Regions from separate parts of the Paenibacillus sp. FSL H8-0260 genome, predicted to be linked through region 2. Evidence: riboswitches for the same ligand, from Rfam matches in the RefSeq annotation. Region 2 holds a riboswitch; each other region holds the start of a gene.
What was found. Region 2 has a riboswitch for cyclic di-AMP ahead of MHI51_RS11415 (KamA family radical SAM protein). Riboswitches for the same ligand answer to the same signal wherever they lie in the genome.
Positions count from the first base shown of each region.

Region 1 (7,386 bases), 1.2 Mb from region 2:
TGAGGGAAACGACCGTAGCTAACCAGCTCAGATACCGTCAGACCGTCAGGAGCTGTTGGGTTCTGCGGTAGAATCGCCAGCTGACGAGCAACCTCTTTAGTTGAAAAGTTATGGATCGATTTGCCGTCCAGCATTACGGTGCCACTCTTCGGCTTCATAATCCGGGCCATCGTTTTGAGGATTGTAGATTTACCGGAGCCGTTAGCGCCCACTAGTGCGGTGATTTTCCCCGTAGGGATAGACAAGTTCAATCCCTTAACTATAGTAGCCTCAGCATACCCAATACTTAATTCTTCTGTATTCAAACGTTCTGACATGATCTACAACTCCCTTAAAAGTTTTATGGAGCTAAGCTCCTAAGTATGAACTAATTTACGCTTTCGACTTGGCGAGTAAATATAAAAAGTAAGGTGCGCCAATAATCGCAACCACAATGCCAGTAGGAACTTCGGCAGGTTGCAATACCCATCTACCAATGGTATCAGCGGTAATCATAAGAAGCGCCCCTGTCAAAGCACTAGCAGGTAATAACACCTGATGACGGGGTCCCACCAGCCTGCGAGCCAGGTGTGGTGCTATCAGGCCGACGAAGCCAATACCTCCGCTTACCGCGACGCAGGAGCCGGCAAGCGCTACGGCTGTTACCAGAAGGAGAATACGTTCCTTCTCCACACGCATTCCTAGACCTAATGAAGTATGGTCCCCTAGATTCAATACATTTAGAACCCGGGCTTTATAGAAGGCGAACGGTAACAGAATCGCGATCCAAGGCAGCAAAGCAAGGACGAATCTCCAATCCCCACCCCATATTTTCCCGGCGATCCAAGTAGCTACAAATTGATAATTATTAGGATCAAGCCTAAGTGCCAATACAAGCTGGCAAGCATTGATTCCTGCAGCGACCGCAATCCCGATAAGGATCAGCCTTGTAGGAGACAGACCATCTGCCTTCCGGTAGGCAAGAATATAGATTAAAGCTGCGGTCAGGCCAGCCCCACCAAGTGCTAGGAGAGGCAAGACAAATACCGGAGCTGCTGTTGTAGCCGGAAAAAACGAGATAAAAATGATTACCGCAAAACCTGCACCAGCACTTATGCCCAGCGTAGCCGGTTCAGCGAGTGCATTACGTGCGAGACTTTGTAGAATACAGCCCGATACTGCAAAGCCCGCTCCAACTAACAATGAAATTACGATGCGGGGTAATCTGAAATCAAATAAAATAAGCTTTTGCTGATGTGTTCCATCACCCATGAGTGTATGTAATACCTCTAGTGGGGATAGACGCATAAACCCTGTATTCATACTGACTATAAACACAACGACGATCAGTATAGCAAGGAGTGATAACACCGTTAGGGCGCGTGTGCGGCGTTCTTTTTCATCTGGAGTAAGGGTTAATTTGGGCATTACAGCTCCCCCTTCCGCTTACTCGCTAAATAAATAAAGAACGGTACGCCGATGATGGCAATTAAGGCTCCTAGCGGTGTCTCATACGGTGCATTTATCATTCTTGCGGCAATATCTGCAAAGATAATCAATAAGCTCCCTAGAACTGCCGAGCAAGGGATAATCCAGCGGTAGTCCACTCCAACGAAATAACGTGTAACATGTGGAATAATTAGTCCTATAAAAGCAATCGGGCCAACCGTTGAAACCGCACTTCCAGCTAAGATAACCACAACAATCATACATGCCAATTGAACTAACCTTGTCCGCTGCCCCAGGCCAACCGCAACTTCTCTTCCTAAGCTGAGCAATGTGACGGATCGTGATAACATCATCGCTGCAATTAAGGCTACGGCCACCCAAGGGAACATAATCTTGATCTGAGTCCAGCTAGCTCCACCCATCCCACCAGCTAACCAGAAGGCTATGTCCTGAGATAAGTTGAAAAGAATAGCTACTCCCTGACTAATAGCAACCAATAAAGCACTAACTGCCGAACCTGCTAATGTCAATCGCAAGGGGGTCAGGCCATTAAAAGAAAGCGAACCGATTCCGAATACGATAAAAGAGGCCACAGCGGCACCGATAAAGCAATACAACATTAGTGAAGTGAATGAGAGTGAGGGTGCAAAAGCAAATACTATGGCCAGTGCTACCCCTGCTCCTGCATTCAAGCCTAACAGCCCTGAATCCGCAAGCGGGTTTCTTGTCATCCCCTGCATGATAGCCCCTGCTACTGCGAAGCAAGCACCGACTAAGGCGCCAGCAATAGCACGTGGAAATCGCAGTTCTCTAATCACCTGATGTTTTTGTAAATCTGGATTGAAATGAAATATAGCTTCCCATACCGTAGCTAACTTGATATCTGCCGCACCCACTGAGACCGAAAGTGCCAATCCGAAGGCAATGGCAGCAAGTCCAAAAATAAGAATACCAATGGCAGCTGCCGGTCGGGTATGTAGAGCTTTTTTGGGTTCATTTTTAATACGATTTGCGAAATCTGAGGGTGAAACCATGAGTCGTCTCCTTATTCAATAGTTACAATGGTTTATATGATAACAACAATCATTCTCATTATCGCAAAAATATTTATGTTGTACAATTGCAGGAACGATTTTTCCGTACTATGGGATTGGTTTATAAAAAAATGGTGCAGATCTTTGTATCCCGAGATACTTGATCTGCACGCCCTTCCCCACCGAAATGATCAGTCTCATTCATGGTGAATTACGACTTTTATTTCACAAGACTTTTTAGCACATCGTCAATGATTTTGCTGCCAGCGTTCGCCCCACTGTAAAGCCAACTGCTTGTTGAGCTCATTTCATGCACATTTCCAGCTTTTACAGCTGGGATGCCCTTCCAGATTGCACTATCTAGGATCTCCGAACCCTCAGTCTTATCACTATTTACAAGGAAAATATGATCTGCGGTCAGCTCAGAAAGCTTCTCTAGTGAGATCGGATTCCAAGTTGCTCTTGTTCCTACTGGGATCTCTGTTACTAAGTTAGGCAGCGTTACGCCAAGGTCTGTATATAATACAGCTCCACTGCTGCGGGTTTCGTCTACAATATAGAAGTTTTTTTGCACCAACCATAAAATAGCCGCGGACTCTTGTCCAATAGCTCCTGCAAGCTGTTCTTTCGCAGCCGCTGCTTTAACATCATAATCTTTAATGGCTTTTTCTGCTTCAGGGGTTTTGTTCAAAATCTCACCCATCTTGAGCAACGATTTGCGCCAATCTTGATTTAGTTCATCCCCAATTACATAAGTGGGTGCAATCTTATTCAACTGATCGTAAATCCCGTTCTGAACAGAAGACTCCGATGGGATGATAATAAGATCCGGAGCAAAGCTGGTTACAGCCTCTAACGGAAGGTCGTAACTAATTGTAGGAACATCCTTCAATTCAGTGGCCAGATAATCCTGAACGCCATTTGTAACTGACCATTGAGCTACTGGAGTTACACCCAGAGTTACCAAAGAGTCTTCTAAATATGAACCCAGAACGCGTTGGGGATTAGCCGGAATCGTTACTTTATGACCCATTGCATCTGTTAACGTCTTAGGTGCAGCAGGTGCCTCTGTAGATTCTGCTGTAGGCGCTGTTCCTGCATTTGATGAGCTTTCAGCATTATTATTACCACAAGCGGAAAGTATTAGCGTCATCACTATTAGTCCGCTCATCGTCACTTTCATGCTTCCTGATCTTTTTCTGTTAAGCCAAAACATTAAAAACCCTCCTATATGTAACTGCTTTGATATTCAAAGGTGACCTTTACCTCTGCTTCACTTTTAAATGATATTGATTCTCATTCTCTGTGTCAACATATAAATTTCAAATTCTGTGGATTTGCAACAATTTCCTTCATATAAAATACAAAAGAGGTTATATTCCGAACGTTCCGGATATAACCTCATCTTTAATCTTCTACTTATTTATTTAAATGATACGGGACAGTCGCTACTACAACGTCCTTTTGATTCATTAGATACGAGCGGATTAAAAAGCTGGTCTGATTATGAAGCACGGCTTGCCACCAATGTTTGGTAATAAACTGTGGAATCAGAATCGTGATGTGATCCGTCGCAGCGGTCTTCCACTCTACCGTATCGATAAACTTCACTAACGGACGAATGATACTACGATATCTGGAACGAAGTACAATCAGGCGTACACCTGGATTCCATTCCTCCCACCGTTGCTCCATCTTATGAATGTCTTCTTCATCAAAGCCTACATACACAGCAACAACATTATCTGTTAGAGACTTCGCATAGCTGATGGAATGTAATACAGCACGTGTAACCCCTGCAACAGGAACAACTACAGTACTTCCTTTAATTACAGGTTTATCCGTAGCCGGACATATACGCAGTTGATCCGCAGTGTTCAAATAATGCTTATGAATACGGTGGAACACGAACATTACAGCAGGTAAGAAAATGAATGCCATCCATACGCTCGAGAATTTAGTAATGATAAATATAAGCGTAATCGTCAATGTAGTCAGCATACCGATGGTATTTACTACAAATCTTTTCACCCATCCAGCGGGTCTTGTTTTGATCCAATGCACCATCATCCCCAGTTGGGATAAGGTAAAAGGAATGAACACGCCAACCGCATATAGTGGAATCAAACCTTCCGTATTCCCATGGAATGCAGTCACAAGTATGATAGACATAACTCCTAGAAAAATAATGCCGTTTGAGAAACCCAGGCGGTCACCACGGACCATAAATGCATGTGGCAGATATTTATCTTTTGCAAACATAAAGGCGAGCAGCGGAAACGCTGAATATGCTGTATTAGCTGCCAAGAACAAAATCACTGCTGTAATCCCTTGAATGAAAAAGTACAATCCGCCACGGCCAAAGGTCGATTCAGCGATCTGAGAGACAACCGTAGCCTTTTCATCTGGCACAATACCATACCAATACGCCAGCACAGTGATTCCGGTAAACATAAAGCCAAGGATAAGTCCCATGATCATTAGCGTCTTGGCTGCATTCTTCTCAGCCGGTGCTTTAAAGTTTGGGATCGCATTAGATACGGCCTCAACCCCCGTTAGGGCTGAACAACCAGAGCTAAACGCTTTTAATAGTAGAAACAAACTTACATTAGATACGGCGCTGCCTATTTCAGGAACATTCGCATGCGCGCCACCCATTGCATATTTAACGATACCGGAGATAATCAGAACAACAATTGAAACCACAAACAAATACACTGGAATTGCGATAAATGAAGCCGATTCAGTCACTCCGCGAAGATTAATGATTGTTAATAAAACGATAACAGATACAGCGATGAGAACAGTATGATTATGAAGACTTGGAAAAGCCGATGTGATCGCATCCGTCCCTGCCGAGGCACTAACCGCTACGGTAAGAATGTAATCCACCAATAATGAACCCCCAGCGAGCAGCCCTGTCGGAATACCAAGATTACTCTTGGCTACGATATAAGCTCCGCCTCCTTGCGGATAAGCAAAAATCGTCTGCCGATAGGATAAAATCAGGATGGCCAGCAGGCCCAATACGGCTAATGCAATTGGCAGGGAATACCAGATGGCAGTAAACCCGGCAGCCACTAGTACAATCAGAATTTGTTCCGTTCCGTAGGCTACAGACGAGAGCGCATCAGAAGACAGAACAGCCAGTGCTTTAACCTTGGATAACTTTTCATGATCGAGTTCATTCGACTTCATCGGACGTCCGATCAATAGTCGTTTTACCTTGCTTACCATGGTGGATACAGTTCCTTTCTTTGGGAGCTGAAACGGAATTTCCGTGCGCTGTTTTCATCGGTGGATTTCATAAATGCAGACACAAAAATAAGCATACGGAAATGATCCGCATGCTTATGCATGGTCATTTTCCCACCTTGCTTACGAGGTTAGCTGGCGGATTCGGGCTGTGGTTATAGCCCTACGGTAGAGATCTGTTCGACCCGGTTCCGATTCACCCCATTGGCATGAATGCCAAGTTTGGTTCCCCCGTTTTTCCTAAGAAAATTCAGCGCATATTCAACTTCTCACAAGGTCTAATATTAGTCTACAAAGTGCCTACAGTAAAGCGTTGAAAAAAATGAAAAAAGAATGAAAAAACATCCAATAAGCTCAAATATAGCGTCTTATTGGATGCTCTCTTTCATTATCTTCAATTATCCCTCTAGCCCGTGATTTTAATACCTTTTCAGCTTTTTTGTAACTTCCAAAGTAAAAACTAAAATCCTAAGCTCTCCTCAGCATCTACTTCAATCACTTCTTCTTCCCTACGTCCATACCAAAGAAGGAGACTTATTAGAGCAAACGCTATTAAAGCTAACAAAGGAATCGTTATAAATTCGAAGTAGTTCAAGTAATCTTTATTACAAGGAACACCAACTGTACAAGGTAGAACTTTACTTAACGCTGGAATCTTCTGTTCCGCATAATGATAGATTGAGATACTGCCACCAATCAAACTTAATGGAAGCACATAAGGAATGATGCGCTTATCTCCACGGAAAGTGGCAATTCCCAACAAAAATAACTGCGGATACATAAAAATCCGCTGAAACCAGCAAAGCTTACAAGGTTCATACTTCAAGACTTCACTTAAATACAAGCTACCAGCTACAGCAACCAAAGAGACGAACCAGGCCAGATAGAGGCAGTTACGCTTGCAAAAAGATAGGAATTTTGTCACTTTGCCTCCACTGCTTTTGCGGCGGTGTTAATTTCAGATGTAATCGCTTCAATATCGAAAGGTTCAGCCGTTTTCACTCCATTAATGTAGAGCGAAGGCGTAGTTGTCACGCCTGCGTCAGTTGCCAACTGAATGTCTTTCTTCAGCTCATCTGCATAAGTTTTCTCTTGGATGTCTTTACGCAATAGATCGTAATCGATCACTAATTTCTCTTTTTCAGCAAGGCTTACCAAGAAATCCTCAGTGGCCCATTCCACGCTCTCATCCCCTTGCTGCGCATACACAGCATCATAGAACTTCCAGAATTCATCCTTATTCTGATGGTATACAGACAATGCAGCTAGTGAAGCTGTCTCAGAGTCAGGACCAACGAAAGCCATATTTACAAAGTAAAGAGCTGCTTTTCCCTCGTTGACAAAATCTTGAACAATTTTCGGTTTCATGGAGCCAGCAAATTGGGAACAAGCTGGACATTTGAAATCACCAAATTCAACAAGCTTAACAGGTGCATCCTCATTACCAATCCTAGGTAGCTCACTGTAATTGAATTCTACCGGTTCTCCTGTAGAGACATTCTTTGCTGCATCTTTCGAAGCTAACATAAACAATCCAACAAAAATGATAACTACTACAGCTATTGAACTAATAACTAAAATTCTCGTTTTCTGCTTCTGTTGCTCCTGTTCTACCCGTCGTTTCTCTTGTTTGCTCAACTGGGGAACATTTGGACTTTTTTTAGGTTTA
Region 1 covers NZ_CP150298.1:3,775,755-3,783,140, forward strand. The annotation lists gene MHI51_RS16695 (ABC transporter ATP-binding protein) at 1-317, opposite strand, end outside; gene MHI51_RS16700 (iron ABC transporter permease) at 373-1,407, opposite strand; gene MHI51_RS16705 (FecCD family ABC transporter permease) at 1,407-2,462, opposite strand; gene MHI51_RS16710 (iron-hydroxamate ABC transporter substrate-binding protein) at 2,683-3,678, opposite strand; gene MHI51_RS16715 (APC family permease) at 3,882-5,699, opposite strand; cyclic di-AMP (ydaO/yuaA leader) riboswitch at 5,824-5,983, opposite strand; gene MHI51_RS16720 (disulfide oxidoreductase) at 6,178-6,642, opposite strand; gene MHI51_RS16725 (DsbA family protein) at 6,639-7,386, opposite strand, start outside.
Region 1: another riboswitch for cyclic di-AMP. It lies ahead of MHI51_RS16715 (APC family permease); the one in region 2 lies ahead of MHI51_RS11415 (KamA family radical SAM protein).

Region 2 (7,386 bases):
TTCAAAAAAACACCACAATCCTATGTGCTTCAAGGGATTCCTTCTGCCAAGTTTGTTATCAAGACAAGCTCCCTCTCTTTCTCTCGATTGCTGTTATTTAGAGTATTTTTCCAAGCAGCTAAAAATAATTCAAAATAATTTTAAACACATCCTTTTTACTTGATTGTACAAATCAAATTACGGGGTTATTTTTTGTCCATTGAGTAAAAAGAGGCTTTAATTTATGATATATTTTAATCGAGAATGATTATCATTATTGGTGGTCGTTACATATAATAGGGAGGCAATAAGATATGAACAAGGTACGACAGTCCTTCGCTGTAGTATGTGTACTATTTTTGCTGAGTACATTGCTACTGGCGTGCGGAAACTCAAAGGAACAATCCTCTGCCAATAGTAAGGTGAACGCAACCGGGAACTCTTCCGCTGCAACCGCGGTACCTTCAGCAGAACCCTCAGATAGCAGTACAGATGAAGCAGCAGCGACTACCCGCTCCTATACAGATTACATAGGGCATACTGTAGAGATTCCGGTGAATCCGCAGCGAATTATCTATTCTGGAGAAACTTATGGCGATTTGCTCGCACTTGGTGTGCAGGCGGTAGGTTATCCTCTTTCTATGGGTGAAGGCCAGGTTTTTGAAGATCAATTACAAGGTGTGGAGGATGTAGGCTTCCCTATCAATCTGGAAAAAACATTGGAGCTTCAGCCTGACCTGATCATCTATGCGGGCACAGATGAAGCTGATTTTGAACAGCTCTCCAAAATTGCACCCACTATAATATTTGATACCTTTGCCCCACTCCAGGAACGTATGCTGGACATTGGTGGAATTGTTGGTAAAACGGCTGAAGCAGAAGCATGGCTTGCGCAGTATAAAACCGCTGAAGAGAACATGTGGAAGCAATTGAAATCCGCAGGCATGAAAGAGGGCGAAACGGCTGCGGTCTTCACTTATTATCCAGGAGACAGACTGTTTATAATGGCAGCAACCGGACTTTCCCAGGTACTCTATGGGGAGAATGGCTTCAAGGCAACTCCAGCTATTCAGACGATCCTTGATGAAGGTAAAGGGTTCCAGGAAGTATCCATGGAAGTCCTGAAAGAATATGCCGGAGACCGGATATTCCTCTTGACTCCAGTGGCAGAAGAAGCAAAACAATCCACAGAGAATCTATTAAAGAGCCCTATCTGGAAGAGCCTTCCTGCTGTCAAGAACGGATATGTCTATACACAAGACATCATGAAGACTTCAAGTGATGCGACAACAAGAGAATGGCTGCTTGGCGAAATTCCACAGCTATTGAATATGAAATAACCTTCTGTGATGAAGAGTTTAACACAAGGCTGATAAAAAACTGCAAGAAGCATGTCAACAGCTGTTGATATGCTTCTTTTTTTTATATACAATGAATTCATTGATAATCATTCTCACCAAATGAACGGAGGCTGAACCCATGCTGCATACATCATCGTCCTGCCCCCCACTCCACTCTCTGCTATTTCAGCTAAACGAGGCCGAACTGATGATTCAAGCTGCCGATTCAAGCTCTATAACGCGTACAACCCAGGACTATACCCTTCTCATATTTACTGGAGGGAACGGACAATTGAACCTCGATGATCAAAGCGTGATACTAAGTACGGATAAATGTTATCTACTATCTCCTGGAATCTCCTATAGTACGGACAACCAGGAGCTGACGTTGTATTATTACCTCATCACCTTTACAGCAATTTATACAACCAAGCTTCCTAAACGATATTCTGGAGAGCTGCTTTCCGGCAGACGGGAGTTAATTGTGCACCCGTTCACCAAGGTAATCCGACTAGTCGAAGACCTGCTCATGAACAGGAATAACACCGATGATGTACAACAATTCAAGCGACAATTAAAATTCCAAGAATTGCTGCTGCTACTTTTTGAGCATAATTACCCTTCCAAACACCTGCCAAGTCCTACGGAATCCGTAGAAAAGACCATAACATTCATTCAGGAGCATTATACAGAGAGTATCACCGTGAAGCAGTTAGCTGAACTGGCGGGAATATCAATCTGGCAATATACACCGATCTTTCAGCAGCTTACGGGTAAAAAGCCGCTTGAATACCTGACGGATCTGCGCATTAATCATTCCAAACGATTCCTGCAGGAATCGACTGAACCACTGCGGGAAATCGCCAGACTGGTCGGCTTCTCGGACGAATACTATTTCAGCCGCCGCTTTCGGCAAAAAACCGGAGTTACACCCGGACAATATGCACATCAGAAAGGTCGTAAGCTTACCGTCAAGGATTGGACGGGTCATGAGGTGGAGATTCCAGAGCGAGCGAAACGTATTGTCTATCATGGCGAAACACTTGGCGACCTTCTCGCGTTAGGCGTAAAGCCTATCGGTGGAGATGAAGCATTCGCCCGGAACAGCGTCTATAAACATCGGCTTAAGAAGCTCGCCAACGTCGGGTTTCCACTGGACCCGCAGTTGACCGCTTCCCTAAACCCAGATTTGATCATTTTGGCAAATAGTGATGAAAGAGCCTACAGAGCAGTTTCTGGTATCGCTCCGACACTCACCTTTGATTCATTTGCGCCTCTCGACAACCGAATGCGGACATTAGGCAGTTGGCTAGGTAAACAGCGCGAAGCCGAAGCATGGCTGGAGTCATTCACAATCAAAAACGCTGCCATTTGGCAGCAGCTTTACACGACAACCCTCCAAGTTGGAGAAACCGCCTCTGCTTTGGTCTATGATCATGGAGATCATCTGTATGCTATGGGAATGTCCGGATTCTCCACTGCGCTTTATGCCCCATGTGGTTTACAACCGACCGAAGAGATCCAGGCCATATTGGACGAAGAGTTAGGGTTCGCCGAAGTTGATCCAACGCGACTGCCTGCCTACGCCGGAGATCATATCTTCATGTTCATTCCGGAACGCAAAGACTCGCGAGCTGCGATGGAACGGCTACTAGACAGTTCACTTTGGAACAATCTCCCGGCAGTACGTCAGGGACATGTTTATCTGCTCGACGGAAGCAAATGGAACTCTAGTGATGCGTTAACCCGGGAGAAGCTGCTAACGCTGTTGCCTAAACTACTCGGCGGAAGTAGCGCTAGCAATTGAAAGTGAATCCAGGATTCTCTTTTGACTTTTCAAAACTTGATAGGGTATACTTTATCTACGCTTAATTTCCAACTTTTACAGTTGAAAAGCGGGGGAACCAGTTAATTGGGGCGAATCATTGAGCATTAGAATGTAGGGTACCATCTTACCCGAGTCCGTCAGCTAACCTCGTCAGCAGTGGATGGGTCTGCTTTTCATGTTATTTACATAACCAGAGACCCTTGCTAAGGGTCTCTTTTTGTGCTTTTTTGGACCCTGCTGGCAGTAGATTGGCCTTTGACACTAAGGCTCCCTCATTTCTCACACTACGAGACAAAGGAGAGATGTACGTGCAAAAGGTAAAGTACTTCACGGATATTAACAAAATAGCTATGTTGTCTGAGCTGGAAAAAGAGAATCTGAAAGAAATTACGGACAAATTTGTTTTTCGTGTAAATGACTACTATCTGTCTTTGATTAACTGGGATGATCCAAATGATCCCATCCGTAAGCTGGTTATTCCTAACGAAGGTGAACTGCTGGAGTATGGGCGCTGGGACGCCTCCGATGAGGACACGAATTATGTGGTACCTGGTTGTCAGCACAAGTATAGAACCACTGCACTACTGATTGTATCCGAGGTCTGCGGGGCTTATTGCCGCTACTGTTTCCGTAAGCGTCTGTTCCGAAATGACGTGAAAGAGGCGATGGCTGATGTCTCTCCGGGCTTGGAGTATATCGCAAATAATCCGGAGATTAACAACGTACTTCTTACGGGCGGGGACAGTTTAATTCTCTCCACACCGAAGCTAAGATCCATTATTGAAAATCTAAGAAGCATTGAGCATGTTAAGATCATTAGACTGGGTTCCAAAATTCCCGTATTTAATCCGATGCGGATCTCTGAAGACGAAGAGCTGCTGGAGCTGATTCGTACTTACTCTACCGAAGACAAACGAATCTATGTTATGGCGCACATCAATCATCCTCGTGAAATTACACCTGAAGCCAAAAAAGCATTTAAAGCTCTCCACAACGCAGGGGCAATTGTCGTAAATCAGACCCCCATCCTCAAAGGCATCAACGATGATCCCGTTATTTTAGGGGAACTACTGGACCGGCTTTCATGGGCTGGCGTTACACCCTACTACTTCTTTGTGAACCGGCCCGTAGCCGGAAACCGGGATTTCGTATTACCGCTCGAGCAAGTCTATCAAATTGTAGAAGAAGCCAAAGCCAGAACCTCAGGACTTGGCAAAAGAGTACGCTTATCCATGAGCCACACCTCAGGAAAAATAGAAATTCTCGCCATTGATAACGGAAAAGCCTATCTCAAATACCATCAATCCAGAGATCAGGAATACGGAAAATTTATGATTCTAGATTGTCCAAAGGACGCCGAATGGTTCGATGACCTGCCTGGGAATGAGCAATATTGGACACCACCTGTGAAAAAAAACGATGCTATTATTTCTGTTAATGATTTATCAGGCGAGCCTGCGGATTTAATCTGTAAATAGATTTAATCGACTCTGTCATAGGATATTTCTTCATCGCCAACAACAAAGCTCCTCCCGCCCAAAATTTGCCCGAAAAATTCTATGATATAATCACGCTGTAACACGAAATGGACTAATGGGTGGGAATGCACACATGAAATTGGAACGATTGATTTCTATGATCTACAAACTATTGAACCACGAAGTTTTATCTGCCTCCAAGCTGGCTGAAGAGTTTCAGGTTTCCCAGCGAACGATCTATAGAGATATCGATGTGATTTGTGCCGCTGGCATCCCGGTCGTATCGTATCAGGGTACTAAAGGTGGATATGGCATCATGGACGGATATAAAATGGATAAAAGCCTGCTCCGTTCGTATGATGTCACTTCTCTGATTACTGTACTTAACAGTCTTTCTTCCGTGTTTGAAGATGAGCATACGCAAGGAACCATTGAACGGCTGCAAACGATTGGAACGGAGCCACAGACCTCTAGTCTCGCGGTGGATCTTGAAACCCGGCGTACGGATCCTGACGCACTTCCTCTTTTACGTGCGGCTATATCGGAACGAAATGTTGTCCGTTTTGATTACATCAGTGTAAAAAATGAACGTACAACCCGTGAAATGGAACCAGTAAAGCTTCATTTTAAATATAGCAACTGGTACATCTATGGTTATTGCCGGGCTCGGCAGGACTATAGGGAGTTCCGACTTTCCCGGATGCTGAATTTGTTCCTGACGCAGGATACCTTTCATTCGCAACATGAGGTACCCAAAGAGGCTGGCTGTTCAAACAGGGCAGATCAGGTGGAGGAAATAGTGATCCGGGTAGGCCCTGAGGCTTTGGCAGAAGCTTTGGATCAGTTTCATCAAGTCGACAAGGAATTTCATTCCGATAAAAGCATGACGATGCGAATTCCTGTGTATAAGCCATTGGAAGCACGTTGGCTTTGGTCCATTCTGCTGAGTTTTGGCAGCGGCGCCGAAGTCCTCGAACCCCCTGCATTGCGAGGTATTTTAAAAGAGCAGCTTCAAAACACACTCAAACTTTATGAAGAAGTATGACAGTCTGATGTCATACTTCTTCTTTTATATTAACTACAGTAACAAAAAACAAATCCATGACCATTCAAAAGGAGAATGTACGAATGACAAATTATCCAGTAGAAATGTTTAAATACCACACATGGGCAAACCAAACTATCCTGGGGAGAATCAAGGAACTCCCGCCTTCTGTGCTAAGTCAAGAAGTGAACAGCTCATTTCCCACCATCGCTCATGCCCTTAGCCATATCTATGCGGTTGATACGATGTGGTATCTTGTATTAACAGGCACTGCCATGCCAGAGGCTTTTCAACAAAGTATCCCGCTAAATTTGAGCATTCTAGATTCTGTGGATGAATACGTAAATATCTTTGCCCAGCTATCGGAACAATACAAAGCATGGTTACACAATCAATCCGATTTGGAGCAAACCATTCTGCTTGACAATCCATTCGCCGGAATCCGCCAAACACGCCTATCAGAAATTGTGTTGCAAGTCGCCAATCACGGGACTTATCATAGAGGCAATGTATCTACTATGTTACGGCAGTTAGGCCATGCTTCCACCATGAATGACTATGCTCTTTTTTGGTATCAGGTTCCTGCAAAAGCAATTTAATCTCGGATGGGCAAGACGCTCCACTCCATACCTAGAAAGGAAATTGTATTTTAATTATGGAGATTAAAAATCTAATTACAGTAAAAACGAGAGAAGATTTAAGAGTTTGGCTGCAGGAGAATTCTAAGACTGAAAAATCTTGTTGGGTTCTCGTTAGTATGACGTCAAACCCAGAAACGTTGCTATATTTGGACGTAGTTGAGGAATGTTTGTGTTTTGGATGGATCGATGGAGTGAAAAAGAAAATTTCGGAAACGGAGCTGGCGCAAAGACTCTCTCCCCGAAGCAAAAGAAGCTCTTGGACTGAATTGAATAAAGAGCGTGTCCGCCGCCTCGAAAAGCTGGGGTTAATGAGTGCTGAAGGAAAACGGGTACTTCCTGATATGAACCCTGATTCTTTTATAGTAGATAAGATTATAGAGCAAAGGCTAAAAGAGGACAGTCAAGTATATGAGAATTTCACAGCCTTTCCAGCCCTTTATAAAAGACTTCGGATCGACACGATCCAAAGCAATAAACATCAGCCAGATTTATTTAAGATTAAATTAGACAAATTCATAGCAAACACTAAAGAAAATAAAATGTACGGGCAATGGCATGATAATGGACGTCTGCTAGATTATTAAGCTGCGCTAGATGCATGATCTCCTGCTGAGGCTTTCGGACTCCAATGACGCTATTTACTAATTTATCGCCTTTTCTGCAACTCATCGGACTCCAGCGCAGCTATTCCTTAGAAATGGGCTCTTATACGGTGATTTTTCCGCCATTAGGAGCTATACGGTCCGATAATACTCCAAATGGCGGATTTTCCTGCATATAAGGTCTGCTGAGTCCGATACCGCTGAAGTATAGTCATTTGCTCGGTCTATTGCTACTGCTACTGCTACTGCTACCATGATCTCCTGCTGAGGCTTTCGGACTCCAATGACGCTATTTACTAATTTATCTCCTTTTCAGCAACTCATCGGACTCCAGCGCAACTATTCCTTAGAAACAGGCTCTTATACGGTGGTTTTTCCGCCATTAGGAGCTATGCGGTCCGATAATACTCCAAATGGCGGATTTTCCTGCTTATAAGGTCTGCTGAGTCCGATACGCCGAAGAATGATCATTC
Region 2 covers NZ_CP150298.1:2,606,916-2,614,301, reverse strand. The annotation lists gene MHI51_RS11425 (ABC transporter substrate-binding protein) at 294-1,319, shown strand; gene MHI51_RS11420 (helix-turn-helix domain-containing protein) at 1,459-3,126, shown strand; cyclic di-AMP (ydaO/yuaA leader) riboswitch at 3,175-3,316, shown strand; gene MHI51_RS11415 (KamA family radical SAM protein) at 3,450-4,625, shown strand; gene MHI51_RS11410 (YafY family protein) at 4,759-5,670, shown strand; gene MHI51_RS11405 (DinB family protein) at 5,754-6,269, shown strand; gene MHI51_RS11400 (YdeI family protein) at 6,326-6,895, shown strand; gene MHI51_RS11395 (hypothetical protein) at 7,274-7,386, opposite strand, start outside.

Region 3 (7,386 bases), 3.3 Mb from region 2:
AAACAGGCGAAATCAACGTTTCACCGGAATGGCACGCCGAGCCCGTTGAAGCCGCCACAGCTTCCAGGGAATCGATAATTTCATGACCCACTGCTCCAAGAAAACTAACGTTAAGGGTGTTAGGCAAGCGCTTGTGTTTATGACCATTCAAATGAATTTTTTCGCCAAAAGACTCCTGCAGTCTTCCATAGAAATACTCCGTAACTTGCTTAACTCTTTTTCTAGAATCAGAGTCAGCAGCAAGCTCACAGGCTTTTCCTAAGCCAATAATGTAGGGTGTATTTTCTGTCCCCGCTCTTCGCCCCCGTTCATGGCCCGCACCGTGTATCAAAGGCTCAATGTGAATGCCGTCCCGAATGTACAATGCTCCAATGCCTTTGGGCGCATATAATTTATGGCCTGCAAGCGTTAGAAAATCCACTCCCAAATCCGCTACATCGAGGTCTACTTTTCCCGCAGATTGTGAAGCATCTGTATGAATAAGAATGCCCCGTTGGTGGCAGACCTCAGCTATTTCCTTGATCGGCTGGATCGTGCCCGTTTCGTTATTAGAGTGCATGATGGAGACCAGAATGGTTTGGTCCGTGAGCTGCTTTTTCACATCGTCAACCTGCACCATTCCATAAGAGTCAACAGGTACATAAGTCAGGTTGTATCCCATCTGCTCCAGGTACTGACAAGGTTTAATTACAGCTGGATGCTCAATAGCAGACAGGATAATGTGATTACCTTTATGGCGATACGTTTGGGCTACTCCTTTAATGACAGTATTATTAGACTCACTACCCCCACTGGTAAAAAGCACCTCACCCGGCGCACAATTCAGGAAATCAGCCACCTGTGTTCTTGCCTGCTCTATTCCGAGTTTAGCTTCCCGCCCCAAAGAATGACTGCTTGAGGGATTCCCAAAATGACCGTAAAGATAAGGGATCATAACCTCTGCTACTTCCTTATCTACTGGTGTTGTAGCGTTGTAATCTAAATAGATCATATTAAGTAAAGCCCCCTTTAACCATAACGCGAAACTTATACTTCTTGATGTTTTAAAAAAGAACGCACAGCAGTCTCAGCTTCATCCAGATTATTCACTTTAAAAGTAACTCTCTCAATGCCTTCATACTGAGTGGACGTATAATCGTATCTAGGATCATAGTAATATTCTAGCAGCAGCGCCACAGCTTCGCCGAACAAATCCGCCTGCAAGCATCGTTCGATTTCTGCTGCAACAGGGATATGAATTCGGGATTTAATACTCCGAAATGCAGAAATACACTGCTCCTTGTACTCTTCTGGCCGGTAATCCTCAAGGATTTGCTGCACTCTGGCTTGCAAAGGCATCTCAATCCAGATCTGTGTTCCGCTCTCTTTTTGCTCGGCCATAAATGGGGGCATTACTACCTTACCAATCTTTTTGCTCTCCGCTTCAAATAGTACATAAGGAGAATCCCCGATCTTAATTAACTCCTCTAAAAGAAGACTATCGAACGTTTTTTGATTGTTCGCACGAAGGCCAATCTCACCAAAAATAGAACCACGATGACCTGCCATCCCTTCCAAATCCAGAACGGGGTAGCCTTGCGCTTTCAGGCGGTGTAACAGATTGGTTTTACCTGTGCCTGTATTTCCGTGAATCACATAAGACTTCGCCTTACATTCATAGGACTCCAATTCGTCGAGCACCCATTTACGATAAGCCTTATAGCCGCCTATCAGCCGGTAAGCATGAATATCCATTAAAGAGAGTACGGTCGCAGTTGTACGGCTGCGCATACCTCCCCTCCAGCAGAATACTGCTTTGTCTCCTTGAATCGCTGCAAATTCTTTGACAAAAGAAGGCAGTTTTGCCGCAGCAATCTCCAAACCACGTTCTTTCGCGGCCTGCACACTTGTCTGTTTATACAACGTCCCTACTTCAGCCCGTTCCTGATCATCAAAAAAGGGAATATTCAAACTATCCGGCAGCGTTGCATCTTTATATTCAGAAGGAGATCTAACATCAATAATGGTGATCTGCTTCTTGTTTTTTAACACTCTAAGTTCTTCCAGTGTAATGTCCTGAAACAATATGCTCTCTCCTCTGGTGGCTAACCTTCATAATTTGCTCTAAGCTGATATACAACAGTTATTCCACAGTAGCTATAACCGTAATCTGACCCGGATGCTCTTCCGTTACCTCTCCGATCAATGCCGCTTCTACCCCTGCATCTACTAACTCTTTTAGCAAATCTTCGCTTTGTTCGGGGGCCACAGAGATCAGCAATCCGCCAGAAGTCACAGCGTCACATAGAATATAGCGGCTTAGTTGGTCCATCTCTTCCGGATAAAGAATGCTGCCTTCCAGATGGGCAAAGTTATTCTTAGTGCCTCCTGGAACAAATCCCTGTTCCGCAAGCTCTCTTACTCTTGGCAGCATCGGTACATCGCCTTGACGAATGATCAGGCCCGTGCCGCTCCCTTTAGCCATTTCCGAGGCATGTCCCAGTAGCCCAAATCCGGTAACATCTGTACAAGCATGTACATCATAAGGCTCCATGATTTCAGCCGCTTTTTTATTCAAAGTAGACATTACTGTCGTAAGGCGTGTGGTTTCTTCAGGAGATAGCTGATCCTTTTTAATGGAAGTTGTTAAGATCCCCACACCGATAGGCTTCGTTAGAATCAGCTTGTCTCCCACCTTGGCGCCCGCATTCGTTCTTACTTTGTCAGGATGCACAAGGCCCGTAACGGCCAATCCGAATTTGGGCTCTTTATCGTCGATGGAATGTCCGCCCACAAGAGTAGCTCCTGCTTCCTGTACTTTATCCGCTGCACCGCGCAAAATGTCACCAAGAACGCTTTTATCTAAAACAGAAATAGGAAAAGCCACAATATTAAGCACCGTAAGCGGCTTTCCACCCATCGCATATATATCGCTTAATGCATTGGCTGCTGCAATTTGACCAAATGAATAGGGATCATCCACGATCGGCGTGAAAAAATCAACAGTTTGCACTAACGCTAATTCATCACTTAAACGATACACCCCTGCATCATCACTAGTATCAAGACCTACTAGTAGATCCGGGTTAGGAACAGTTGGTGGCAGACTGCGAATAACCTGCATGAGATCGGCGGGACCGATTTTGCAGCCGCAGCCCCCTTTTGAAGATAATGAAGTCAGTTTTATAGTTTCAGCTTGAGACATCATGACTCAGCTCCTTTAGTATGAATTATCTTAATCTTACACGAGTAGATCGCATTGTACAAAAAGCAAGAGTAGCAGATGTGCTGCTTGTTACGCCTTCCTCTATACACTTACTATCACTACTTAGGTCTACCGTTCTTTCCCACGTCGGGTGAGCTATATTTGATGCTGTGGTAGGGTGGGACATTAAGTGGCGTTCTAGGTACAATATGCTTGTAAATGTTCAACATCCATCGGTTAGTAAAATAGCCAAAGGCTGGCTCATTCGTAGATTTTACTACTGATAAGCCAGCCTTTAGTTGGATGTCCATTATATTAGGGAAATCCTTCCTAAAAACATCCTATTATTAGGGAGGATTTCCCTAATCTACGTTCTAGGAGCCATAATCTCCTTCATTTTAGGGAGAATTCCCCTAAAGTTCTTCCCAGAAAGACGACCCATAGCCAGCTCATTCCGCCCTGGCTATGGGTCGCCTATTTTCTCACTTAAACGCTTCGCTTGTGAAGGTCTCCCTATAGATCAGCTAATCTGCTGACTGCCCTGCTGCTTCTCTAAGAAACGCTGAAGAATCGCATTGAATTGCTCCGGCTGGCACAGATTACTTGGATCTAATGCGTTCGGAATAATCGCCAACTGCGCCTGCGGCAGCTGAGACACCATTTCCTTCATACAATTCACTCCAAATTCATTAAAGTCCCCCACAATACATAATGCAGGACGTTTAAAAGCCTTTAAACATCTGGTGTAATCAACATGGCTCGTAGCCAGCCTTTGCCGATATAACTCCCGGGGGCGTTTGTCCAGCAGTCCTCTTCTAATCTCATTGTAGGCCAGACTCCAGCGCTCTCGGTACATCATCCGAATCGAAGGCAACACCAGCTCGCTTGGGAGATAATACATTAGTAAACTGCAATATGCTGCCATAGTTTGTATTTTCCCTACTATTGTTGATCCGTGAGTCCTACAAAAGCTATCCGCGACCACAATTGCTTTTACACGCTCAGGATATTGTTTGGCAATATGCTGAACGACTAAGCCACCATAGGCGATTCCTACAAAAACTGCTTCACGGATACCTAGGTCATTCAACAGCATAATCAGATCCAGACATTGCGTCTCAATAATCTCATGTGGGGCCTCCAACAGTTTACCAGACTTGCCATTCCCCCGTAAATCGCACAAAATCACTTTATATTTATCGGAAAAATACTCCAGCTGTGGTTTGAACATACTGTGTGTTAATCCATGTCCATGGATAAACACAACCGGAGTGCCAGTTCCATTGATTTCATAATAGAGCGAAGTTCCGTTCAGTTTAGCGATAGGCAAAGGTAACACCTCTTTCATAATAAATTCTACGACTATATCTGCTTAAAAACGCAGCAAAAAACCACAGAGGGATTCTCTGTGGCTATTCATCACTAAACACGCCATTCATCCTCTCTCCATACGCTTACGAGGTTAGCTGTCGGATTCGGGCAGTGAGAGTTGCCCTACCTGCAGGGATGCATATTATGCACCCGGAACAGGATTCACCCCATAACCAGTGCCGACTCTCACATCGGCTGCCAGTTGTTGGTTCCCCCGCTTTCCAGAAACGGAAATTAAGCGGATTGCTTATGTAATTGTAAATTTAAGATAATTCTCAGTTCTGAGATGAATCATACTCTTGTAAGGTTTTCTTGTAAAGGAGGGCTCTGGTCAAAATAATGTTGAAAGCAATGCTTTTCATTTCATATTAAGCATACTCTTCATTTTCTCTTTCTTTTGCTCTTGTTTACTCGTTTTCTTTAGAAAAACAGCTCTGAAGCAAGCGAAAAAGGGGGTGATTCACCAGTACTTTCCTATTTAATAAGAAACGACAATCTTCAATACCAATATTGGGCCAGTTTCTGTACCTTGGGGTGTTCGTCGTTTCTATGTCCCCGATCCGTTTGGCAAGCTTGTTAATATTATTTCACATGAACAGCACGAATGATTTCATAAAAAAGAAAAAAGCTAAGCAGAATCAGAGATCTCCCCCTGTCCACTTAGCTTCCTTTTACAATACTATGGCTACAAAAGATCGGCGTTTTTCAATGCATGCTCCCAGCTTGGAAAAAAGAACAGCGCACTTCTCATAAGCTCTGGGTCGCTTTGCTTTACTTGTTTTTTACTGATTGAGCTTCCGTCGCTTTGCAGCTTTTTGATCCGACTTAATACTTCATCAGCCTCCAAAGGAATTTCCATTGAAACACTCCTTTCTCAGTGACCTGTTTCCCTTCATTTTCTCCATAATATGTTTATTTATTCCGTACTCTTAATTTCCCCAGATTAAACCATCTGATAGATGGGTTGTTCAGCAATGAACCGGGTAGGAAGCATGGGATATTTGTCTGCTAAGATTTCAGCTAAATATTTCATCCCCGGCGCTTCACTCTCCGCATGACCTAACATGATGAGCGCTTTAGATTTTCCTTGGTGCCCTGCATCCCGCACATATTCCGGAGTCTCCCACTCTGGTCCTTCTCCAGCAATAATTAAATCAAGATTGTGATCATTAAAAAGCGGAATAGCCATCGTCCCGCCTCCTCTGTAACCTACTAATATCCCTACGCGTTTGCAGGACAGAGACAGGTCACCAGCAGCGCGTACATAAGAGATGCCTAGCTTACTTTTAATATACTGAGCAGCTTCCATTACAGTCATAGCAGGAATAGTGAGAATCGTAGCAGCCGCTTGCTGCTCTTCCACATAGTCTGACCAATCCAGCTCTCGCAGCAAACCCATCATAATCCCATCCGGCTCTTGCCGATGCCAATAATCATGATAACGAAAAATAGCTATTGGGGAATGTTCGATCAGACTTTTTTTCGCATGATAAACCGGATCACCTTCTAACCACTCGTTCGCCGCGTGATGGCTATAAAATACACCTTCATGCGTGATCAGCAAATTGGCTCCTAACGCTATTGCTTGCTCCACAATATTTTGTGTGGCAGAAAAGGCCGTAATAATCCCTGTGACTTCAGTTTCCGGTTCCCCTGGGTTCAGAATATCCACAGTCCCTTCTACCTGTTCCACAGTTCCCATTAAATCTTTCAAAATCGCTCTAATCGTGAGGCTCACTATCATCATCCCTCGGTTCAAAATCTAATAAATCTTTCTGCCTTTAAGATCCTCAATTCCGCTCTTGCGGTAAAAATACGTATTGATCCGATCTCTCCATTCCTGCGCATGCTCTGCTTGCTCTTCAAGACGTTGCTTCACTTGCACATACAATCCACTATCCATGCTGCCTTCAAGTGATTCCCATGTTGCTAGAAGCTGTGCAGCCTGCTCTGCCCCCTCGAAATGAGTATCGTAGATATGTTGTATAACCGTTTGTCCCGATTGCAGAACATGCGTGTATGGAACATGATGGAAGAACAGCAGCAGCTCTTCTGGACAAGACGCTAGATTCTCATAATTTGATGCATTAAGACCTATATACTGTCCGCTATACCCCGTTCCCGATTTGACTGAACGATCCACACCAATGCCCTTATGATCCGCATAATGGTACGTTCCCCACTTGGCGTATTCATATCCATCCACATTCGGCCCATAATGATGATCCGGATTAACCATCCAGCCCACACCTAATGGAGCTGTGTAAGATTCGTAAATCCTCCATGAGTCCATTAACATCCCGCGAATAGCAGCCACTAGACCTTCATCAGTGCCAAAGGTAAGGCGAATCCATTCCTCAGCTATTTCTTTTGCCGTCAGCTCCGGATTCCAAATTAATCTCCCATATCCATACAGATTGGCTTGAGCTAACCCATGCCCCGTCCAGTTCATGTCATCCCCAACATTAGTTACAGCAGCCACACCATTATATTTATTTCCCCACACCGATCCGTCCACAATATGTTTCACAAGTGTAGTTTGCCCTTTGGCATAAGTATTGAAATCAAGGACTTCTTTCCACTGTGGAACGAGATAACAGAGATGCCGCTGCTGCCCTGTATATTCTTGAGCAATCTGAAACTCCATCAGATGATTGGTATGTTCCAGTGCGCCAAACAGCGGAGATACCGGTTCTCTGACTTGAAAATCCATCGGTCCATTCTTGATTTGCAGCACTACATTATCATTAAATCGGCCATCCAATGGTTTGAAATGATCATACGCTGCTCTGGCCCGATCTGTCTTACGGTCACGCCAATCCTGCTTGCAG
Region 3 covers NZ_CP150298.1:5,882,867-5,890,252, forward strand. The annotation lists gene MHI51_RS26075 (cysteine desulfurase family protein) at 1-991, opposite strand, end outside; gene mnmH (tRNA 2-selenouridine(34) synthase MnmH) at 1,027-2,064, opposite strand; gene selD (selenide, water dikinase SelD) at 2,123-3,184, opposite strand; gene MHI51_RS26090 (alpha/beta fold hydrolase) at 3,705-4,514, opposite strand; cyclic di-AMP (ydaO/yuaA leader) riboswitch at 4,620-4,806, opposite strand; partial or broken gene MHI51_RS26095 (glyoxalase) at 5,053-5,163, shown strand; gene MHI51_RS26100 (hypothetical protein) at 5,241-5,414, opposite strand; gene MHI51_RS26105 (Nif3-like dinuclear metal center hexameric protein) at 5,499-6,293, opposite strand; gene MHI51_RS26110 (alpha-glucuronidase family glycosyl hydrolase) at 6,318-7,386, opposite strand, start outside.
Region 3: another riboswitch for cyclic di-AMP. It lies ahead of MHI51_RS26090 (alpha/beta fold hydrolase); the one in region 2 lies ahead of MHI51_RS11415 (KamA family radical SAM protein).

Region 4 (7,386 bases), 2.0 Mb from region 2:
ATGACCTTCACAAGCTGTTCCTCCCAAGGTAATGCCTTAGCCGATAGAAGGGAGCGCCGGGCAAAAGAATCAGCACACTGGTGAATACAAGTGCGGTAAGCGTGGATAGAGAATAACTGAGGATCAAAATCATCCTGACGATATATTTTATGAAGCTCTGTGAAGGTGCGGATAGTAATCTTGTCTGCCTCATTAGATTGTTCTAACAACATGGAACTAAGTACGTAGACTTCATTAGTATACTTTTGAACACACTCTGCAAATTTAGTACTGTAGGTGGACTCGGGAGGTAAGGGGTCAGGCATGGTGAACACGATCCTTTCAGATTGAGAGATTTGCTTGAATCTATAATATAGAAAAGTAAGAGATGGATTTATTGATAAGATCGGCGGTGTCTGGTTCCGGGCAACTGTGTTTCTGCTGGGAGGCAGTGGATAAAGCTTTTGAAGGCTTGTAGTAGAGCCGTTCACTTCTGGAATTGCTCCCCCCTGCTGCAACACTGTACAGACGCCCTTGCTGAATATGCCCTGCCAAGGATTTACCCTGGAGCTTGGCCTTTAAATCCTGCAAAGCACCCTGAACTAGCTCAAGCTTAACCTGTTCCCAATCTGAACCTTCGCGGCGGACCTTATCCAGCGCTTCTTCAAGACGGCAATGACAGATGGCCCGTAAAAAAGAACTCCATTTAATGAGATCGAAATTTTTGGTGTTGGCAGAGATCAGACAAGCCCCCCAACTGCAGCCTCCCTTACAGGTGAGCTTCAGAATACCATAACGGCAGCCTTCAGCCCCTTCCATTCCATAGTGAATAGGCTCGGGTTCATCCAATACAAATACTTCAATGCGGGATAGTCTGCGCTGGTCCATAGTAGGGTTCCTCCTTAGATTTCCAAAAGCTTTAAGTCTACATGATGAGTGACACTAGCCCTTTCTACACAAGCGAGCATTTCCATTTTATTCTCACAGACTGCGGTATGCTCTAGCCATAGTCGGAACTTCTCTTTTCGTATAACAGATAGATGTAAGGGAAAGGTGCTGCGGGATCTCAAGACATACCAACCGGCGCTTACATCTTTCCAAGGCTCCTTGAAGGCTGTAAACCACGGGAGCTTTTGGTGCGATGACCAATCCTGCTGCTGCTGTTGTTCTCGAATTTTTTTATATATCTCATATACAATCTTAGAGTCTAAACAGTCTTTACAAGAAGAAGGTGTGCTGAACTGGCGAAGGGCTTGGATCTGGTTCTGGCCAAATGCATAGCCTACAATGTACCTGTGATTATGTTCTTCGAACCACAAGGCCCCGAAACAAACGTAATTTAGACTTATCGGCTCAAGCAGCCCTTGATGTATCCCTAAATAATAGTGCTTCAAAACATTCACTCCATCCAGCGTGCTATCACCTAATAAGCTCAGGTAACGCAAAAACCGCAGCAAGAGGAGGACCTCTGCTGCGGTTTTGGATTACAGGCAGATATACCTGGGCCAAAGCGTGGCGGATCAAGGGTCTCTCTCTTTACGCTTACGAGGTTAGCTGTCGGATTCGGACGGTGAGAGTCGCCCTACCTATTGAGACTTATGCAGTCTCCTTTGGATTCACCCCAAGTAGGCCAGGTGGCCTGATGGTTCCCCCGTTCCCTGCGAATGCAGGAACTCAGCGTTGATTGTTTTTCATGAATTAGATTCAACCCGAATCATACTCTTTTCAAGATTTTCTGTAAAAAACGGAAAATGTTCTTTTAGAGCAATTTTAACCATATCCTGCCGACTACGACTGAAAAACGAGGTAAATAGGTATTTATGGCGTGTTATCGCGCCTCTTTCTCGCTCAGCCTCAGCTTCTTGCGTTTCTACCTATAATGGGAATTTGCAGTATTTTCGCTCTAAAAAGGTGAATAAAATCACATGGGTTATAGATAGCGATTAAACGCTCCAAACTCGAGTAAACAAGAGATATAGAGAGATTAGATATCAAGTAAGCGCTATCTAATGGGAAAATAGTTTTTAATTTGCATTATTTTGGCATCATTCAGGTTTTACAAGTCTTCGTGCATAAGAGTATGATTACTCCTGTTTCAACGACAATCGAATATTTGATCCGCTTAATTTCCGGTAAGGAAAGCGGGGGAACCAACAATCGGCAGCCGATGTGAGAGTCGGAAGCAGATTATGGGGTGAATCCTGTAGAGGGTGTGAGTGAGCTCGCATCTATACAGGTAGGGCGACTCTCACCGCCCGAATCCGACAGCTAACCTCGTAAGCGTATGGAGAGAGGATGAGTGCAATGTGACCGCTAGCGAGCCACAGAGGAGATCCTTTGTGGCTTTTTGCTGTGCTCTTAGAAGCAAAGCATTTATGGAGGCCTCCCCTAAGAGGTCGCTAAATTCATCATTAGCGGTATTTGTAAGGCAGCGTCTAATGACGTGACACAACCGAGCTTTAGGTTGTGCCCGAAAATGACGATAGGTCAACATCCTTTCGGAGATTTTCGTTGCCTCCTTGTTGTAAATGAGCAGGAGGAGAAAAAAAGATGACGGATCAGAATGAATATGTGCTTGTATGTGCGCCTACAAAGGCGGGAGAACATTTCATTAAACTTCTGAAGTTCAGGGGTATTAAGATGGCGGGATTAACCAACAATGTGGCTGAGAAAGCTTTACTTGAGGAGCTCGGGATTGAGCAGGTTATTCTAGTGGATACCCGCCATCAGAGCACTTGGTTTCGCCCATCGTTCCCGGTAGGCAGGGTATATCTGTTTGAGAGCAGCTTTCCGCTTTGCTGCCGCTATATTCAGATGTGCCGTACCTGGACGACACAGCCGATTTTTGTGATTACAAGTTCAATAAATCCTAGATTGGTCTATAAAAGACTTGGTGCGAGCTATGTAATCTATTCCCATAGTGGTGATGCTGATTTTCTAATCGATAGATCACCTCATCAAGGATAATGGAAGGAGTGCGGAAGATATGATGGATCTGTATATGGTGGCTTCGTTAGCTGTAATTTACGGGTTATTTTATGGCTTTATGCGCTGGTGCGCAGGTGTAGTTGAGGATACGGGGAGGGATAAGCTGTGATTCTAGTAATCGCTGTTACCCTACTGTTGTTTTTATATCTGGTTTACGCGTTGATTCATCCTGAGAAATTTTAAGGAGGGGCATTCATGGGCATTTTGCAAATAGTCGTCGTAATTGTAATTCTCATCTTGCTGGTCAAGCCGATGGGAACGTATTTATATCATGTATTTTCTAACGAACCGAATCGTACGGATCGCTGGTTTGCAGGCACAGAGAAAGGTATTTATAAGCTGATCGGCCTGAAAAAACGGGACGGAATGTCCTGGAAGAAGTATGCACTCAGCTTTGTTTTAACTAATATCGTACTGGTTGCTTTCAGTTATATTTTTCTGAGATTACAGCGGGGATTGCCGCTGAACCCGAATGGAATTGCCGATATGGAACAGACGCTTTCATTCAATACGGTGATCAGCTTTATGACCAATACGAACCTGCAGCATTATAGCGGGGAGACGGGACTATCGTATTTTTCACAAATGGCAGTCATCACGATGATGATGTTCACGTCTGCAGCGAGCGGATTTTCTGTTGCGGTTGCTTTTGTCAGAGGGATTACAGGACAGAAATCAGTCGGGAACTTTTTCGAGGACTTCGTAAAAGCACATATTCGTGTATTCATTCCATTAGCTCTGCTAGTTTCATTGGTGCTGGTAGGATTGCATGTGCCACAAACGCTCAAGCCATCGCTTGAGGTCACTACACTCGAAGGGCAGACACAACAAATCGCTATCGGTCCAGTCGCTTCTTTGGAATCAATTAAACACTTAGGTACGAATGGTGGCGGCTTCTTCGGAGCCAATTCAGCGCATCCTTTCGAGAACCCTAATCCACTTACGAACGTGCTGGAGATTCTCTCTATGTGGATGCTGCCAGCCTCTCTGCCATATATGTACGGATTGTTCGCTAAGAACAAACGTCAGGGCTGGGTGATTTTCACAGCAATGATGACCTTGTTCGTACTACTGCTGGGATTGAATTATTATGCGGAAACCAAAGGCAATCCAGCTATCAATGCGCTGGGGATCGAGTCTTCGCAAGGCAGCATGGAAGGTAAAGAGGTACGTTTTGGTATCCCGCAATCTTCGTTGTTCACTTCGGTAACAACGGCAGCTACGACAGGTAGTGTTAACAATATGCATGATACGCTGACACCGCTGGGTGGCATTACCCCTCTGGCCCTAATGATGCTCAACAATGTCTTCGGGGGAAAAGGTGTCGGACTAATCAATATGCTGATGTATGCCATCATGGGTGTCTTCTTATGTGGACTAATGGTTGGCAGAACACCAGAGTTTCTCGGGCGAAAGATAGAAGCCAAGGAGATGAAGCTAATTGCGATTGCTATCCTTGTGCATCCGTTCATTATCCTTGTACCAACAGCAGGTGCGTTCTTAACGGACTTGGGCAACGGTTCCATCACGAATCCCGGATTCCATGGACTTAGCCAAGTGTTATATGAATATGTCTCTTCTGCCGCGAACAATGGTTCAGGATTTGAAGGGCTTGCGGACAACACCACCTTTTGGAATGTTACAACCGGGATCGTAATGCTGCTTGGCCGTTATGTCTCTATAATCGCGATGCTGGCAGTTGCAGGCTCACTGATCCAGAAGAAGCCAGTTCCTGAGACGATTGGCACATTCCGCACAGACAATGGTCTGTTCACCGGAATTCTGATTGGTACCGTAGTAATTATCGGTGCGCTGACGTTTCTGCCGGTCATTGTGCTCGGCCCGATTGCAGAATATTTGACCTTACGGTAGGAAGAGGGAGAACAAGATGAGTACTGTAAAAAGAAAAAAGCTGCTGACGGGACCCATACTCCTAAGCGCTATAAAGGATAGCTTTATTAAGCTTAACCCGGTGACGTTAATCAAAAATCCGGTCATGTTCGTAGTCGAAATCGGTACGATTATTGTATTGCTTATGGTACTGGCCCCCGGATATTTTAATGCAGAGAAATCGGTAGGCTTCAATATCACAGTGTTGTTCATTCTGCTATTCACAGTGCTGTTTGCCAACTTCGCTGAAGCGCTGGCTGAAGGCCGCGGGAAAGCCCAGGCGGATTCACTCAAGAAAACGAAACAGGATATCACAGCTAACAAACTCGTTGGAGGGTCTGTGAAGACCGTTTCTTCTTCCGAGCTTCGTAAAGGAGATATTGTCATCGTCAGTCAGGGAGAACTTATCCCTGGCGATGGTGAAGTAATTGAAGGGCTGGCCTCCGTAGATGAATCTGCAATAACAGGTGAATCTGCACCTGTTATTAAGGAAGCCGGCGGAGATTTTGGCTCAGTCACAGGCGGCACCCGGGTAGTCAGTGATGAGATTAAAGTCAAAATTACCAGTGACCCCGGTGAGTCATTCCTGGATCGGATGATCTCCCTCGTTGAAGGGGCGAAACGTCAAAAGACACCCAATGAAATTGCACTAAATACACTCTTGATCAGTCTGACGTTGATTTTCCTGATTGTAGTAGTGACCTTGCGGCCAATTGCGACTTATCTGGGCGTTGATCTAGATATTCCTGTTATGATCGCCTTGCTGGTCTGTCTGATCCCGACCACAATCGGGGGTCTGCTCTCCGCTATCGGGATAGCAGGGATGGACCGCGTCACACAGTTTAATGTCCTTGCTATGTCAGGGAAGGCCGTTGAAGCTGCCGGCGACATTAATACAATGATTCTAGATAAGACCGGTACGATTACTTTCGGAAACCGGATGGCGAGTGATTTTGTGCCAGTTGGAGATGAAACGGAAGCTGAGCTTACGGCTTGGGCAGCTATTAGTTCGCTAAAGGATGAGACTCCGGAAGGACGTTCTGTTATTGAGCTGGCTAAGAAGCTGGAACGCAGCTATGACAGCAAACTTGCTGAAGGCGGAGAGTTCGTAGAGTTTAAGGCTGAGACCCGGATGAGTGGTATAGATCTGCGTGATGGACGATCTGTTCGTAAAGGGGCAGTCGATTCCGTGAAGAAATGGGTACAGTCGAAGGGCGGAGTCATTCCCGCGAACCTCGACAGTAATTCCGATGCTATCGCTCGGATGGGGGGGACCCCGCTTGCTGTTGCGGTAGACAACCGGATTTATGGACTTATTTACTTAAAGGATACAGTTAAGCCAGGCATGAAAGAGCGGTTTGATGAGCTGCGAAAAATGGGAATCAAGACTATCATGTGTACAGGGGACAATCCGCTGACCGCAGCTACTATTGCCCGTGAAGCAGGGGTAGATGATTTTATTGCAGAGAGTACACCTGAGGATAAAATAGCGGTTATCCGCCGTGAGCAGAACGAAGGCAAGCTGGTGGCAATGACTGGTGATGGTACGAATGACGCACCTGCCCTTGCCCAAGCTGATGTGGGCTTAGCGATGAACAGTGGGACTACAGCCGCTAAGGAAGCAGCAAACATGGTTGATCTGGACTCCGATCCCTCGAAGATCATTGAGGTTGTAGCTATTGGTAAACAGCTACTGATGACGCGGGGCGCGTTGACAACGTTCAGTATTGCGAATGATATCGCTAAATACTTCGCAATTATTCCGGCAATGTTCATGCTCGCCATTCCTGAAATGGAAGCCCTGAATGTCATGGGATTGGGTTCACCTAGCTCGGCAATTATATCTGCATTAATATTTAATGCGATTATTATTCCGCTGCTGATCCCATTGGCTATGAAAGGTGTCTCGTATAAAGCGATGAGTTCTACGAAGCTGCTGGGACGTAATATTTTTATCTATGGTTTAGGTGGAGTAGTCGTTCCTTTTGCGGGCATCAAGCTTATTGATTTGCTCGTAAGTGTATGGATTTAACAACGGATTGACTAATCATTGAAAGGGTGAGAGCATCGTGAATAACAGAAAATCGATTGCGGACGCTGAAGAACAGTTGTCATCATCGAAGGGTGCTAATTTCTTTATTATATTACGGCTATGTCTAGTGTTTATTGTTCTTTGCGGAGTGATTTATCCTCTGACTACTACAGCGATTGCTCAAGTTCTGATGCCATCGCAAGCGAACGGCAGTCAGCTGAAGAATGACGCTGGAGTAGTTGTGGGCTCAGAACTCATCGGGCAAAGCTTTACGGACCCGGCATTATTCCATGGCCGTGTATCCAGCATTGATTATAAAGCGGAAGCCTCAGGCTCCAATAACTACGGCCCATCCAACCCGGATATGCTGCAGCGGACGAAGGATTCCATCACACAGTGGCAGCCTGATAATCCGGATGTGCCTGTAAACAAGCTGCCGGTTGATTTAGTAACCAACTCGGGTTCAGGTCTTGATCCGCATATCACTCCTGCGTCGG
Region 4 covers NZ_CP150298.1:639,648-647,033, forward strand. The annotation lists gene MHI51_RS02825 (hypothetical protein) at 1-305, opposite strand, end outside; gene MHI51_RS02830 (hypothetical protein) at 346-867, opposite strand; gene MHI51_RS02835 (hypothetical protein) at 882-1,436, opposite strand; cyclic di-AMP (ydaO/yuaA leader) riboswitch at 1,505-1,669, opposite strand; cyclic di-AMP (ydaO/yuaA leader) riboswitch at 2,089-2,278, shown strand; gene MHI51_RS02840 (hypothetical protein) at 2,530-2,946, shown strand; gene kdpF (K(+)-transporting ATPase subunit F) at 3,073-3,150, shown strand; gene kdpA (potassium-transporting ATPase subunit KdpA) at 3,163-4,839, shown strand; gene kdpB (potassium-transporting ATPase subunit KdpB) at 4,856-6,889, shown strand; gene kdpC (potassium-transporting ATPase subunit KdpC) at 6,966-7,386, shown strand, end outside.
Region 4: another riboswitch for cyclic di-AMP. It lies ahead of MHI51_RS02840 (hypothetical protein); the one in region 2 lies ahead of MHI51_RS11415 (KamA family radical SAM protein).